2 regions of the Brevundimonas sp. RM1 genome follow, and region 2 is predicted to be linked to the other one. Evidence: riboswitches for the same ligand, from Rfam matches in the RefSeq annotation. Region 2 holds a riboswitch; the other holds the start of a gene.
The links. A riboswitch is a leader RNA that binds a small molecule or an ion and turns the genes downstream of it on or off. The one in region 2 is predicted to bind cobalamin.
Positions count from the first base shown of each region.

Region 1 (6,985 bases), on a different contig from region 2:
CTGGCGGCCTATGGCGTCATGGGGGCGGCCAAGGCGGCCTCCTATGGCGTGACGCCGCTGATCTGCATCGTCATGGGCGTGCTGACGGCCTGCTTCGGCGGCATCGTGCGCGACGTGCTGGCGCACCAGCCCTCCATCCTGCTGCGGCGCGAACTGAACATCACCGCCGCCCTGGTGTCGGCGGCCCTGTTCGTCGGCCTGAAGGCCGTGAGCCTGCCCACATGGCCCGCCGTGGCGGTGGCCGTCGTGGCCGGGTTCGGCGTGCGCGCCGGCGCCCTGAAGTGGGGCTGGAGCCTGCCCGCCTTCCCGACCGCCGCTTCGCGATATTGAATCCAACTGACGAGAATGCAGATGAACGATATTCCCCCCGCCTATGCGGCCGCGCCCCGTTGGCCCTTTGGCGACAGCCCCGAACTGGCCGATGAATTGCTGGCCCTGGTGCTGGCGGGCGGCAAGCGCGCGACCTGTTCGTCGCTGGCGTCATGCGAGGCCGACATCATGCCGACCGTGGGAGAGATCAGCGTCATCCTCGACGGCGCCGGCGCTCCTCGCTGTGCGATCCGCACGACCGAGGTCGAGATCATGCCTTTCGAGCAGGTCAGCGAGGACTTCGCCCGCGCCGAGGGAGAGGGCGACCTGACCTACGAATGGTGGCGCGACGCGCATGAGGCCTATTACCGACGCGAAGGCACCTGGGCGCCGGGCATGAAGGTGGTCTGCGAACGATTCGAGCTGGTCGAGGTCTTCTGACGGCGATTTTCTACTGGCGCTTCGCTTCGACGACCTGGTCAGGGCTGTGTAGCGGAGCGCCGTTGATGTGGCCGCCTTCATGAACAAGTTCGCCGCCTGTCCTGGCGCCGCAACCCGTTGTTGAGTTCTCCATGACCGATCTTCCCAACATCTATGCCGCCGTGCCCCGGTGGGCGTTTGGCGACAACCCCGGCTTGGCTGATGAACTGCTGGCCTTGGTGCTGGACGGACGCAAGCGCGCCACCTGTTCCTCCCTGGTCTCCTGTCAGGCGGACGTGATGCCGGCTGTGGGCGACCTCAGCGTCATCCTCGACGGGGGCGGTCGTCCGACCTGCGTGATCCGCACGACCGAGGTCCGTATCCTGGCTTTCGATCAGGTCGACGAGGACTTCATGCGAGCCGAGGGCGAAGGCGACCTGTCGGCCCAATACTGGCGCGAGGGCCATCAGACCTATTTCGAGCGCGAGGGCGTGTTCGCGCCGGACATGCCGCTCGTGTGTGAGCGGTTCGAACTGGTCGAGGTCTTCTGACGGGGGCGTCACGAACGGGGGCGTCACGAAAACGCGTCGTATCCGTCATGGCGATGCGGGGGAATCAGGCGTAGGGTTTTCGCATCAGACCAAGGAAGGAGACGTGTCTTCAGTCCTGTCGCGTCGATAACCCCCCGTATGAGCGGGAGGGCCTGATGCAGGTCCTGTCCCGCCCGCCGTCCGGCTTTCCAGCCCTGGTGCTGAACGCCGATTTCAGGCCCTTGTCCTATTTCCCCTTGTCGCTGTGGCCGTGGGAAGAGGTGGTCAAGGCCGTGTGGCAGGATCGCGTCGACGTGGTCGCCACCTATGACAAGGTCGTGCGCAGTCCTTCGCTGGAGATGCAACTGCCCAGCGTGGTCTGCCTGAAGTCCTATGTGGATCAGGACCGCAAGCCGGCCTTCACCCGTTTCAACGTCTTCCTGCGCGACGGTTTCGCCTGCCAGTATTGCGGCGAGCCGGGCTCGTCCCAGGATCTGACCTTCGATCACGTCATCCCCCGCTCGCGCGGCGGGCGCACGACGTGGCAGAACATCGTCGCCGCCTGCGGTCCCTGCAACCTGCGCAAGGGCGGCCGCACGCCCGGTCAGGCCCAGATGCCTCTGCGCCGCACCGCCCACCAGCCCAGCGCCTGGCAGCTTCAGCAGGCGGGGCGGCGTTTCCCGCCCCACTTCCTGCACCAGAGCTGGCTCGACTACCTCTACTGGGACATCGAGCTGGAGCCTTAGGCGGTTCCGGTCAGATCCGCTCCAGCGGCAGGCGCATTCCCGCCACGATCAGGCAGGCCGTATCGGCGACGGCGGCGATGCGCTGGTTCAGGCGGCCGGCCTCGTCGCGGAAGCGGCGGCCCAGCGGGTTGTCGGGCACCAGCGACCAGCCGACTTCGTTGCTGACCACCCACAGCGTGGCGGGGCAGGCGGCCAGGGCTTGGGCCAGGTCGTCGACGGCGGCGGCCAGGTCGCGCTCGGCCAGCATCTGATTGCTGAGCCACAGCGTCAGGCAGTCGACCACCGCCACGTCCTTAGCCGACAGGGCGCGCACGGCTTCGGCCAGGTTCAGCGGCGCCTCGACCTGGCGCCAGCCCTGGCCGCGCTCGGCCTGATGGCGGGCGATGCGGTCGCGCATCTCGTCGTCGAAGGCCTCGGCGGTGGCGATGAAGACGGGCGGGCGGCCCGTCGCCTCGGCGGCCTGTTCGGCCTGTCGCTGTGCGTAGCCGCTCTTGCCGGAGCGGGCGCCGCCGAGAACCAGGGTCAGGGTCATGCGTCGTCTCTCCGGTTGACCTGAACGGCGCGCGGTCCTACTGCCACGGTCGCGTCAGGTTCCCCGAAAGGGGATTGAAAGGGAACGGAGTGTGAAACTCCGGCTGTTCCCGCAACTGTAAGCGGCTAGCCCGCGCGTCATACGCCACTGGCGGTCCGGAAGGCCACGGCCTGAACGACTTCTGGGAAGGCGACGCGCACCGGCCTTGACCCGCGAGCCAGGAGACCTGCCTGTCGCCGTCGTTCTCCGCGCGGTCGGGATGTGCCGGGCGGTCGAGGCAACTCGTGTGACGACAGTCGTAAACCAGCCGCGTCAGCGGCCGCCTTCGCTCATCCGGGCGGCGGGCGGTCCGGCGCGGCGTCGTCATATGGAGAACCGGAATGAACCGGACCGCCTTCGCTACCCTGGCCGCCGCCAGCCTTCTGGCCGCCGCCCCCGCCTTCGCCGCAGAAGTCCTAGACCAGCAGGCCGCCGCCCCCGACGTGGCGGGCCGCGCCGGCGCCACCGCCGTCGAGGACGTGGTCGTCACCGCCAACCGCTCGGCCCAGCCGATCGAGCGCGTCGGCGCCTCGGTCACCGTCCTGACCCAGGCCGCCCTCGAGGCGCGCCAGACTCCGGTCGTGGCCGAACTTCTGGCCCAGACGCCGGGCGTCAGCTTCACCCGCAACGGCGGGCCGGGCACCTCGACGGGCGTCAACATCCGCGGCGCCGAGAGCCAGCACACCGTCGTCCTGATCGACGGGGTCAAGCTGAACGACCCGTCCTCGACCCAGGGGGGCTTCAACTTCGGCAATCTGCTGGTCGGCGACACCGCGCGCATCGAGGTGCTGCGCGGCGCCCAGTCGACCCTGTGGGGCAGCCAGGCCATCGGCGGCGTGGTCAACATCGTCACCGCCGAACCGACCGAAGCCCTGCAAGGCAGCCTCGACGCCGAGGCCGGCGCGCGCGGCACGACCTATTTCCGGGGCGGCGTCGGCGGGGCCAACGAGCGCCTGAGCTGGCGTCTGGCCGCCAGCCGCTATGACACCGACGGCTTCTCGGCCTTCGCCAAGGGGACCGAGGACGACGGCTATGCCAACACCGGTCTGTCGGGCCGCCTGAACGTCAAGGTGACGGACGCTGTTTCGCTGGACCTGCGCTCGGTCTGGTCCAGCGGCCGCAACGACTTCGACGCCTTCAACGGCGACAGCCGCGAATACGGCAAGACCCAGGAGCTGGTCGCCTACGCCGGTCTGAACTTCGACCTGCTGGACGGCCGGTTCCGCAACCGCATCGGCTACGCCCACACCGACACCGATCGCCGCAACTTCAACCCGGACAACAAGGTCCAGACCCTGACCTTCGACGCCGAGGGCCAGAACCGCCGCTGGGAATATCAGGGCGCCTTCGCCTTCACCGAGGCCCTGAACGCGACCTTCGGCCTGGAGCACGAGAAGTCGGAGATGAAGACCCGCTCGCCCGGCGACTGGAACCCGAACCCGGCCTTCGGTCGCGGCGAGGCCGAGCTGAACAGCGCCTATGGCCAGGTGCAGTGGACGGTGCTGGACGGCCTGACCCTGACCGGCGGCCTGCGCTATGACGATCATGCGCAATATGGCGACAACCTGCTGGGCCAGGTCGCGGCGGCCTGGGCCCTGAACGAGGGCGATACGGTGGTCCGCGCCAGCTGGGGCCAGGGCTCCCGCGCGCCGGGGCTGTATGAGTTGTACAGCGAGTACGGCAACCTGACGCTTCAGCCCGAAGAATCCGAGAGCTGGGAAGTCGGCGTCGAGCAACGTTTATTCCAGGACGCAGTAGTCTCGCTGACCTACTTCAACCGGCAGAACGACAACGAAATCGGTTATTTTGATTGCTGGACCTATACGTCCCCGTTGTGCGCGGTCAACGGCGTGTCTCGGGGCGGTTTCTATGGCAACATCGTTCGTACGGAGGCGCAAGGGATCGAAGCCGCCGGGCGATGGGCGGTGGGTGATCGACTGACCGTTTCGGCCAACTACACTTGGACAGACGCTGAAGCGGTCAAAGCCGCCGATCCTAAGCATAATGGCAAGCGCCTGACGCGCCGTCCCGAACACATGGGCAATTTGCACGTCGATTACGCTTGGGCATTCGGCCTAAAGACGGGCGTGGGGGTTCGTTACGTCGGCGAAACCTTCAATGACGCCGCCAACACGGTGAAGGTCGACGCCTACACCCTGGTCGATATCCGTGCCTCCTATCCGATCGACGATCATCTGGAAGTCTACGGCCGGATCGAGAACGCCTTCGACGAGGACTATCAGACGGTCCTGAACTACGGCGCGCCGGGACGTGGCGTGTTCGGCGGCGTTCGCGTCCGGTTCTGATGCGATGAAGGACGCCGCGTTCCTGACGACGGCGACCCGGCACGGCGGCGGCCTGATGACGGCCGCCGCCGCCTATCCCGACGCGCCGCAGCCCTGGCTGGACCTGTCCACGGGGATCAATCCCGAGCCGTGGCGGGGGGCGCGTGCGTCGGAGGAGGCGCTGAACCGCCTGCCCGATCCCGCCGCCCTGGCGGCGTTGGAGACGGTCGCCGCAGCCGCCTTCGGCGCTGCGCCCGAGCGGACGGCGGCGGTCGCGGGGGCCGAGGCGGCGATCCGTCTTCTGCCCCTATTGCTGGGCGTGCGGGCGGTCGAGATCGTCGGCCCGACCTACGGCGCCCACGCCGAGGCCTGGCGGGCGGCGGGCGTGGCGACGCGTCTGATCGCGCCCGATCAGGCGGCGGCCTCGCAGGCGGGCGTGCTGGTCGTCGTCAATCCGAACAATCCCGACGGCCGCCTGATCCGGCGGACCGATTTGATCGCCATGGCGCGGGCGCGCTCCAAGGCGGGGCGCTGGCTGGTGGCGGACGAGTCCTTCATCGAATGCGCGCCCGGCGACAGCGTGTCGGACCTGGCCGAGCCGGGGCTGATCGTCCTGCGCTCCTTCGGCAAATTTTATGGTCTGGCCGGGGTGCGGCTGGGCTTCATGCTGGCGGCGCCCGAGCTGATCCGGCGATTGCGCGCGCTTCAGGGCGACTGGCCGGTCGGCGCCGACGCCCTGGCGCTGGGGCTGGGCGCCTACGCCGACGAGGCCTGGCGGCGCCGGACCGAGGCGGCCCTGGCCGAACGGGCCGACCGGCTGGACGACCTGCTGGCGCGGGCGGGGTTTCAGATCATCGGCGGGACCAGTCTGTTTCGCATGACGCGCACGCCCCACGCCGCGCGCTGGTTCCAGCACCTGTGCCGCGCGGGAATCCTGACCCGGCCGTTCGACCATACGCCCGACGCCCTTCGCTTCGGCGTTCCGGCCGAGCGCGACTTCCCTCGACTGCGACGCGCGCTGGAGGCCTTCGGATGAGGGCGACCCGGCGACAGGCGTTGGCGGGCGCGGGGGCCATGCTGGTCGCCGGACCGGCTGCGGCCAACACTGCGCCGCGTCGCGTGGTGTCGCTGAACGCCTGCCTCGACGCCGTTCTGGTCCACGTCGCCGACCGGGGACAGATCGTCGCCCTCAGCCACTATGCGCGCGAGCCGGTCGGCTCGACCATTTCCGAGGTGGCCAAGACCCTGCCCTTCACCTGGGAGACGGCGGAGGAGGTCATCGCCCTGCGCCCCGATCTGGTGCTGACCAGCCGCCACAGCGCCCTGGCCACCCGCAATGCGCTGGGCCGTCTGAACATTCAGACCGAGCTGTTCTCGGTGCCCGACAGCGTGGCCGCCAGCCTGGATCAGGTGCGCGAGGTCGCCCGCCTGGTCGGCCGTCCGGCGCGGGGCCAGGCCTTGATCGCGCGCATCGAGGCGGCCATCGCCGCCGCCGCCCCGCCGCCCGGATCGCCGCCGCTGACGGCCCTGATCTACCAGCCCAACGGTTTCGCCGCCGGGCGCGGCACCTTGATGGACGAGATGATGACCCGCGCCGGGTTTCAGAACGTCGCCGCCCGTTATGGCCTGGGCAAATGGGGCAATGTGCCGGTCGAGCGCCTGCTGGCCGACCCGCCGCAGGTGCTGCTCAGCGGCGTGCCGGTGCGCGGCTCGCGCACATGGGCCGACCGGGTCATGCGACATCCGGCGCTGAAGTCCCTGTCCGGCCGGATGGTGCAGGCGCAACTGGAAGAGAAGCTGCTCTATTGCGGCGGGCCGGTGCTGATCCAGACCGCCGCCGCCCTGGCGCGCGCGCGCCGTACGGCGCTGGAGGCTCTGACATGACCCTGCCGCGTCCTCTGGTGATGATCGGACTTCTGCTCCTGATCGTCGCCCTGTCCGTCGCCAGCATGAGCGCCGGCCGCGTCTGGATCCCCTGGAGCGATTGGGCGAGCCAGCGCGGCGATCCCGCCTGGGCCATCCTGTTCGAGCTGCGCCTGCCGCGCACGGTGCTGGCCCTGATGGTCGGGGCGGTGCTGGGCCTGACCGGGGCGGCGTTGCAGGGCTACACCCGCAACCCGCTGG
Region 1 covers NZ_JBRERY010000013.1:51,776-58,760, forward strand. Annotated here, with positions in the region: gene ACU5AP_RS12225 (trimeric intracellular cation channel family protein) at 1-330, shown strand, start outside; gene ACU5AP_RS12230 (ASCH domain-containing protein) at 352-750, shown strand; gene ACU5AP_RS12235 (ASCH domain-containing protein) at 882-1,280, shown strand; gene ACU5AP_RS12240 (HNH endonuclease) at 1,433-2,005, shown strand; gene cobU (bifunctional adenosylcobinamide kinase/adenosylcobinamide-phosphate guanylyltransferase) at 2,016-2,537, opposite strand; cobalamin riboswitch at 2,577-2,785, shown strand; gene ACU5AP_RS12250 (TonB-dependent receptor plug domain-containing protein) at 2,918-4,882, shown strand; gene cobD (threonine-phosphate decarboxylase CobD) at 4,887-5,897, shown strand; gene ACU5AP_RS12260 (ABC transporter substrate-binding protein) at 5,894-6,745, shown strand; gene ACU5AP_RS12265 (FecCD family ABC transporter permease) at 6,742-6,985, shown strand, end outside.
Region 1: another riboswitch for cobalamin. It lies ahead of ACU5AP_RS12250 (TonB-dependent receptor plug domain-containing protein); the one in region 2 lies ahead of ACU5AP_RS06735 (DUF1852 domain-containing protein).

Region 2 (6,985 bases):
CTCCGCCCGCACTCACTTGTGTAGTGTTATGATATAACATAATAGCAACCTTCTTCATGAACGGGGATGTCATGCACACACGATCGATCCTGCTCGCGGCCGCGAGTTTTTCAGCCGTATCGACGGCGGCCTGGGCGAACGCCCTGCCGCAATCGGGCCCGGCCTCGACGCGCGTCGAGGATGTGGTGGTGACGGCCGACGCCCTGGGTCGATCCGGCAGGGACGTGGTGTCCAATGTGGCGGTGCTGCGCGGCGACGAACTGATCCAGCGCCGACAATCGACCCTGGGCGAGACGCTGACCGGCCTGCCGGGCGTCAACTCCGACACCTTCGGCGGCGGGGCCAGCCGTCCGGTGATCCGCGGCCAGACCGCGCCCCGCGTCAAGGTTCTCAGCGACGGCTCGGCCCTGATGGACGCCTCCGAGGTCTCGCCCGACCACGCGGTCGGCGGCGAGCCTCTGCTGCTGGAGGGCGTCGAGATCCTGCGCGGCCCGTCCGCCCTGCTCTACGGCGGCGGCGCCATCGGCGGCGCGGTCAATCTGATCGACAGGAAGATCCCCACGCGCGTTCCCGAAAACGGCGGCGAAGGCGTCGCCGAGTTCCGCCTGGGCACGGCGGATAATGAGGAGGCCGGCGTGATCGGCCTGACCGCCGGGGCCGGCTCCTTCGCCATCCGCGTCGAGGCCGCCGGTCGCCGCACCGACGACTACGAGGTTCCGAACTTCGACGAGGCCACGCTGGACGGATCGTTTAACCGCAGTTCGACCGCGACTCTGGGCCTGTCATGGATCGGTTCGCGCGGCCATCTGGGCGCCGCCTATACGGAGCAGCGCAGCGAATACGGCCTGCCCGGCCACAGCCACGAGTACGAGTCCTGCCACCCGCACGGCTCCAAGCTGCATTGCGGCGGCCACGACCACGGCGACGGCGACCATGGCCACGATCATGACCATGACCCCGATCACGACCATGTCCCGATCGTCGACCTGATCAGCAAGCGCGTGGACGTGCGCGGCGAGATCCAGAATCCGTTCGCCGGGATCGAGCGCATCCGCTTCCGCGGCGGCTTCACCGACTATCGCCATGACGAGATCGACGACGGCGAGATCGCCACCACCTTCACCAACGAAGGCCATGACGCCCGCATCGAGGTGCAGCATGCCGCCATCGGCGGAGTGCGCGGCGTCATCGGCGCCCAGACCTCGCGCAGCGACTTCGCCGCCGTCGGCGCCGAGTCCTTCATCCCCGAAAGCCGGACCGAGAACCACGCCCTGTTCCTGGTCGAGGAATACGTCGCCGGCGACTGGCGCTTCGAAGGCGCCCTGCGCCAGGAATGGCAGGACGCCCGTGCGCGCGGACGACCCGACGCCGAGCACAAGCCCTTCTCCATCTCCGGCGCGGCCAGTTGGACCTTCACGCCCGGCTACATCGCCAGCGTGGCCCTGGCCCGTTCGCAGCGCGCGCCGACGGCGCAGGAGCTGTATGCGCGCGGCGTCCACCTGGCCACCAACACCTATGAGATCGGCGATCCCGATCTGGACGTCGAAACGGCCGTCTCGATCGAACTGGGCCTGAAGAAGATCGAGGGGGCCACGACCTTCGCCGCGAGCCTGTATCGCTATGATTACGACGGCTACGTCTATGCGCGGACGCTGGATCAGTTCGAGGACTTCCGCCTGATCCGCTACACCCAGGCCGACGCCCGCTTCGCCGGGATCGAGGGCCAGATCACCCACGACTTCCGGCCCGGCCTGTCAGCCACGGTGTTCGGCGACTACGTCCGCGCCGAGTTGAAGGGCGACGGGGGCGACCTGCCGCGCATTCCCGCTGGCCGACTGGGCGCGCGCGGCGACTTCTATCAGGGCGCCTGGTCGGGCAATCTGGAATACGTCCACGTCTTCACGCAGGACCGCATCGCCGCCTTCGAGCGCAAGACGCCCGGCTACGACATGGTCAACGCCACCTTGGCCTATGACGTCCCGACGATCGCCGACATCAACGGCCAGGTCTTCCTGCGCGGGACCAATCTGCTGGACGAGAAGGCGCTGAACCACGCCTCCTTCATCAGCCATCTGGCCCCGTTGCGCGGCCGCAATCTCGTCCTGGGATTCCGCGCCCGCTTCTGACCGCCCTTCCCTCTCCTCCTCCCCCGCCTGGCCGCGGCGTCATCGCGACGCCGCGGCCGCCCCTCCCCCGAAAGGACCGCCCATGACTACCCGCGCCCAAGCCTGGGGAGACGCCGCCGCCATCGGCCTGTCCGGCCTCTGCATGATCCATTGCCTGGCCCTGCCTCTGGTCGCGGGCCTGTTGCCGGTTCTGGGGTTATTCGCCGAGGCTCCCTGGGCGCACTGGGCCTTCGCCCTGACCGCCGCGCCCATCGCCGCCTGGACGCTGACTCGCCCTGCGCCGGACGGCCGTCGCGCCTGGCCCCTGATCGGCCTTGGCGCCGTCGGCGTCGCCCTGCTGTTCCTGGCCGCCGCCGAATGGCCGACGCACGAGGCCGAGACGCCGATCACCGTCGCCGGCGGCCTGCTGCTGAGCGCCGCCCACCTGATGAACTGGCGACGCAGGCCCCACGCCCACTGATACCCGGCAAGACCATTGACCGCCGTCGCGCGACCGAAGAGCTGACGCACCTCGGCCGCTTCGCTGATGTCGTTCAGGCCGAAAGCTCTTTCCGGATGATCTCGGCGCCGGCGCCCAGGGCTTTCAGCTTGCCGTTGGCGACCCGGCGAGACAGAGGGGCCATGCCGCAGTTGGTGGCGGGATAAAGCTTGTCGGCGTCCACGAACTGAAGCGCCTTGCGCAGGGTGTCTGCGACCTCATCCGGCGTCTCAATCGTGTCGGTCGCCACGTCGATGGCGCCGACCATCACCTTCTTGCCCCGGATCAGCTCGATCAGGTCCATCGGCACGCGCGAATTCTGGGCCTCCAGTGAAATGATGTCGATGCTGGATGTCTGCAGCTTGGGGAAGGCCTCCTCATACTGCCGCCATTCCGACCCCAGGGTCTTCTTCCATTCGGTGTTGGCCTTGATGCCGTAGCCGTAACAGATGTGGACGGCCGTCTCGCACTTCAGCCCTTCGACCGCCTTCTCCAGCATCGCCACGCCCCAGTCGTTCACCTTATCGAAGAAGACGTTGAAGGCGGGCTCGTCGAACTGGATGATGTCAACGCCTGCGGCTTCCAGCTCCCGCGCCTCTTCATTGAGGATTTTCGCGAATTCCCAGGCCAGTTTCTCGCGGCTGCCGTAGTGGTCGTCATAAAGGGTGTCGATCATCGTCATCGGCCCCGGCAGGGCCCATTTGATCGGCTGATCTGTCTGCTGGCGCAGGTATTCGGCGTCTTCGACGAAGACCGGCTTCTGACGGCTGACGGCGCCCACGATCACCGGCACGCTGGCGTCATAGCGGTTGCGGATGCGCATGGTCTTGCGCGTCTCGAAGTCCACGCCGTCCAGATGTTCGATGAAGGTGGTGACGAAATGCTGGCGGGTCTGTTCGCCGTCGCTGACGATGTCGATGCCGGCCCGGCGCTGATCGTCCAGCGACAGACGCAGGGCGTCCCGCTTGGCCTCGACCAGTTCCTCGCCCTCCAGCTTCCAGGGCGACCATAGGGTCTCGGGCTGAGCCAGCCAGACGGGTTTGGGCAGGCTGCCGGCGGTCGAGGTGGGCAACAGGGTTTTCATGACGGATGACTTTGTATGGAGAGGCTGATCAGGCGACGAAGCTGGCGGACCACTGGTCGAGGACGTCGCGGTACGGCTTGATGAAACGCTCTTCGACGAACCTGCCCTGCTCGACGGCCAGGCGGCTGCGCTCCTCGCGATCGTAGACGATGCGGGTCAGCGAATAGTCCTGACACTTCAGGCTGGGCTGGTACTGCTCGGTCGCCGGCGAATTGGCGTTGTAGATCTCGGGACGATAGATCTTCTGGAAGGTCTCCATGGTGCTGATCGTGCTGACCAGCTCCAGGTCGGTGTAGTCCGCCGTCAGATCGCCCACGTGGTAGAAGGCGAAGGGCGCCACGCTGCCCTTGGGCATGAAGTAGCGCACCTTCATCCCCATTTTCGCGAAATACTGATCGGTCGGCGAGAACGCGTCATTCTCGTACTCAAGACCCAGCACGGCGTGCTCATCGCCGGCCCGATGGTAGGTCTTGTTGCTCGACACGCTCAGACAGATGACAGGCGGCTTGCCGAAATTATCCCGATAGGCGCCCGAATTCAGGAAATGCTTGAACAGCTTTCCATGCAGGTCGCCGAACCCGTCCGGCGCGCCGGCGCCGGGGTGGTTCTTCATGTGCTCCGGCAGAACCACGCTGAAGTCGTAGTCGCGGACGTAGGAGGAAAAGTTGTTGCCGATGATCCCGTCGATCCGCTCACCGGTGTTTCTGTCGATGACCATCGTCTGAAGGATTTCAATCAGCGGGAAGGCGTCGGCGCCCTCGCTTGGCGAGACGCTCATTTCGACGGAGATGATCGTGAGTTCGACGGCGTAGCGATCCCCCTTGGGGTTGCCCCAGTGCGCCAGGGAGTTGAACCGGTTGTCGATCATCCTCAGGGTGTTGCGCAGGTTCTCCTGGCGGCTCTCGCCCCTGGCCAGGTTGGCGAAGTTGGTCGTGATCCGCGTGTTTTCAGCGGGAACATAATTCTCGTCGAGCGCGGTGCGCTTGATGCTGAAGGTGAATTCGCTGCTCGCCATGGTCTCTGCCGTTGATGCTGTGGCGAGACAGCGGACAGGGACGCGCGACCGCCTGCGCTCGGAATCGTCCCGTCGCGGCGCTCATGCGGCCTGACCGGACACCCCGCCGGAGGACGTTATCTGTCGGGGCAGGTCTCCTGGCTCACGGGTCATCGCCTCCGGTCCGGCCTTCCCGAGAGCGAACCCTCAGTGACACGAAATGGACTATCGGCTCGCCGCTCACAGTTGCGGGGGCAGCGCCGGCCTCGACCAAGGTCTCACCGGCTTCCCTCTTAGCTCCGCCTCGCCCGCAGGCGACGCGCAGAACCACGACGCGGTGAAGATGACACGCCCTAGTCCAGAGTCAATATCAATATAAAGATATGTTTATATCATTATGAAACTAAACAAGCAGGAAAGGTCGTTCGAGGTTCTCGTAAGCTCCATGACTCATGGCGGATCAGAAAGTCCGATCCAGGGCGATCTGGATCACGTCGGTGCGCCCCGAACGAAAACCCGCCTCGCAATAGGCCAGGTAGAAGCGCCAGAGACGGCGAAACCGGTCATCGAACGCCTGGCCGTCCTGGCGGATCTCCGTCCATGCGGCGTCGAACCGGCGCATCCATTCGGCCAGGGTGTCGGCGTAGTCCCCGCCGAAGCGTTCCACGGCCGTCCGGTTCAGTCCGGCGCTCTCGACCACGGGCGCCATCCTGGCCTCCGAGGGCAGCGAACCGCCGGGGAACACGTACTTCTGGATGAAGTCGGTGCGGGCGTCATACTCGTCGAACAGATCGTCCTGAATGGTGATGATCTGCAGTCCGGCGCGTCCGCCGGGCTTCAGGACGTCATGAACTTTCTGGAAGTAGGTCGGCCAGTATTCACGCCCCACGGCCTCGAACATCTCGATGGAGGCGACGCGATCGAAGCGTCCCTGAACGTCGCGATAGTCGATCAGGCGAATGTCCGCGCGCTCGGCCAGCCCCGCCTCGAACATCCGACGGCGGGCGTAGTCGTGCTGCTCGCGCGAGATGGTCACGCCGGTGACGACGGCGCCGACCTCGCGCGCCGCGAACTCGGCGAAACCGCCCCAGCCGCAGCCGATCTCCAGCACGCTGTGACCCGGCTGCAGATCCATGAGGCGCGCCAGGGCGGCGTATTTCGCCCGCTGGGCCTCCTGCAGCGACTGCCCCGGCCGCTCAAACCGCGCCGCGGAATAGGTCATGGAAGGGTCCAGCCACGCCGAATAGAAGGCGTTGCCCAGATCATAGTGGGCGTGGATGTTGCGGCGCGATCCGCGACGACTGTTGCGGTTCAGCCTATGGCCCAGCCAGTTGACCGCGTTCATCAGGGGATTGCCGTCGAACAGGCGCCTGATGTGGTCATAGTTGTTGACCAGGGTCTCCAGCAGAACCGCCAGGTCCGGCGTATCCCACTCCCCCGCCATATAGCCCTCGGCGAAACCGATGTCGCCGCTCTTCAGCACCCGGGCGGCGAAGCGCGGATCGCGGGTGACCAGAACGGCCGAATGCCCCGGCGATCGGCCGGTCAGCTGTCGGCTCGAGCCGTCGGGCAGCACCAGGGTCAGCCGCCCCCAGGTCCAGTTCGAGGACAACAGCCGCAGCAGCAGGTCGAGCACAGGGGCCGATGTCTTTTCCCGCCGGTCGCCGTAGAAGGTCGTGGTCATGGCGTCACAAGCCTCTTGCGTAACGGCGTCATAGCGCCTCGTCATCCACGCGTCGTCCCGAGACCGCCTTCAGCGCCTCCAGGGCCCGCGCCCGCGCGTCGCCATGATCCACGATCGGACGTGGATAGTCGCGCCCCAGACTGATGCTCGCCTCGGCCAGAACAGCGCCCGGCGCCGTCCATGGCGCGTGCAGCCAGCGGTCCGGCAAGGCGCGAAGTTCAGGAACCCAGCGACGGACATAACGGCCGACAGGATCGAACTTCTCGCCCTGGGCCACAGGGTTGAAGATGCGGAAATAGGGAGCGGCGTCGGCGCCGGAACCGGCGACCCACTGCCAATTCTGCACATTGCTGGCCAGATCCGCGTCCACCAGCGTGTCCCAGAACCAGGCCTCGCCCTCGCGCCAGTCGATCAGCAGATGCTTGATCAGGAAGGAGGCGACCACCATCCGCACGCGGTTGTGCATCCAGCCGGTCGCCCACAGCTCCCGCATCCCCGCATCGACCAGGGGATAGCCGGTCCGCCCTCTCTTCCACGCCTGCAGCCGCTCGGGATCGGTGCGCCAGGGCATGGCGTCGAACTCGGGCCGGAAGGCCCGCTCGGTCACGTAGGGGAAGTG
Region 2 covers NZ_JBRERY010000005.1:5,803-12,787, reverse strand. Annotated here, with positions in the region: gene ACU5AP_RS06750 (TonB-dependent receptor domain-containing protein) at 72-2,126, shown strand; gene ACU5AP_RS06745 (MerC domain-containing protein) at 2,209-2,586, shown strand; gene ACU5AP_RS06740 (methionine synthase) at 2,660-3,688, opposite strand; gene ACU5AP_RS06735 (DUF1852 domain-containing protein) at 3,717-4,703, opposite strand; cobalamin riboswitch at 4,814-5,029, opposite strand; gene ACU5AP_RS06730 (class I SAM-dependent methyltransferase) at 5,143-6,366, opposite strand; gene ACU5AP_RS06725 (cryptochrome/photolyase family protein) at 6,395-6,985, opposite strand, start outside.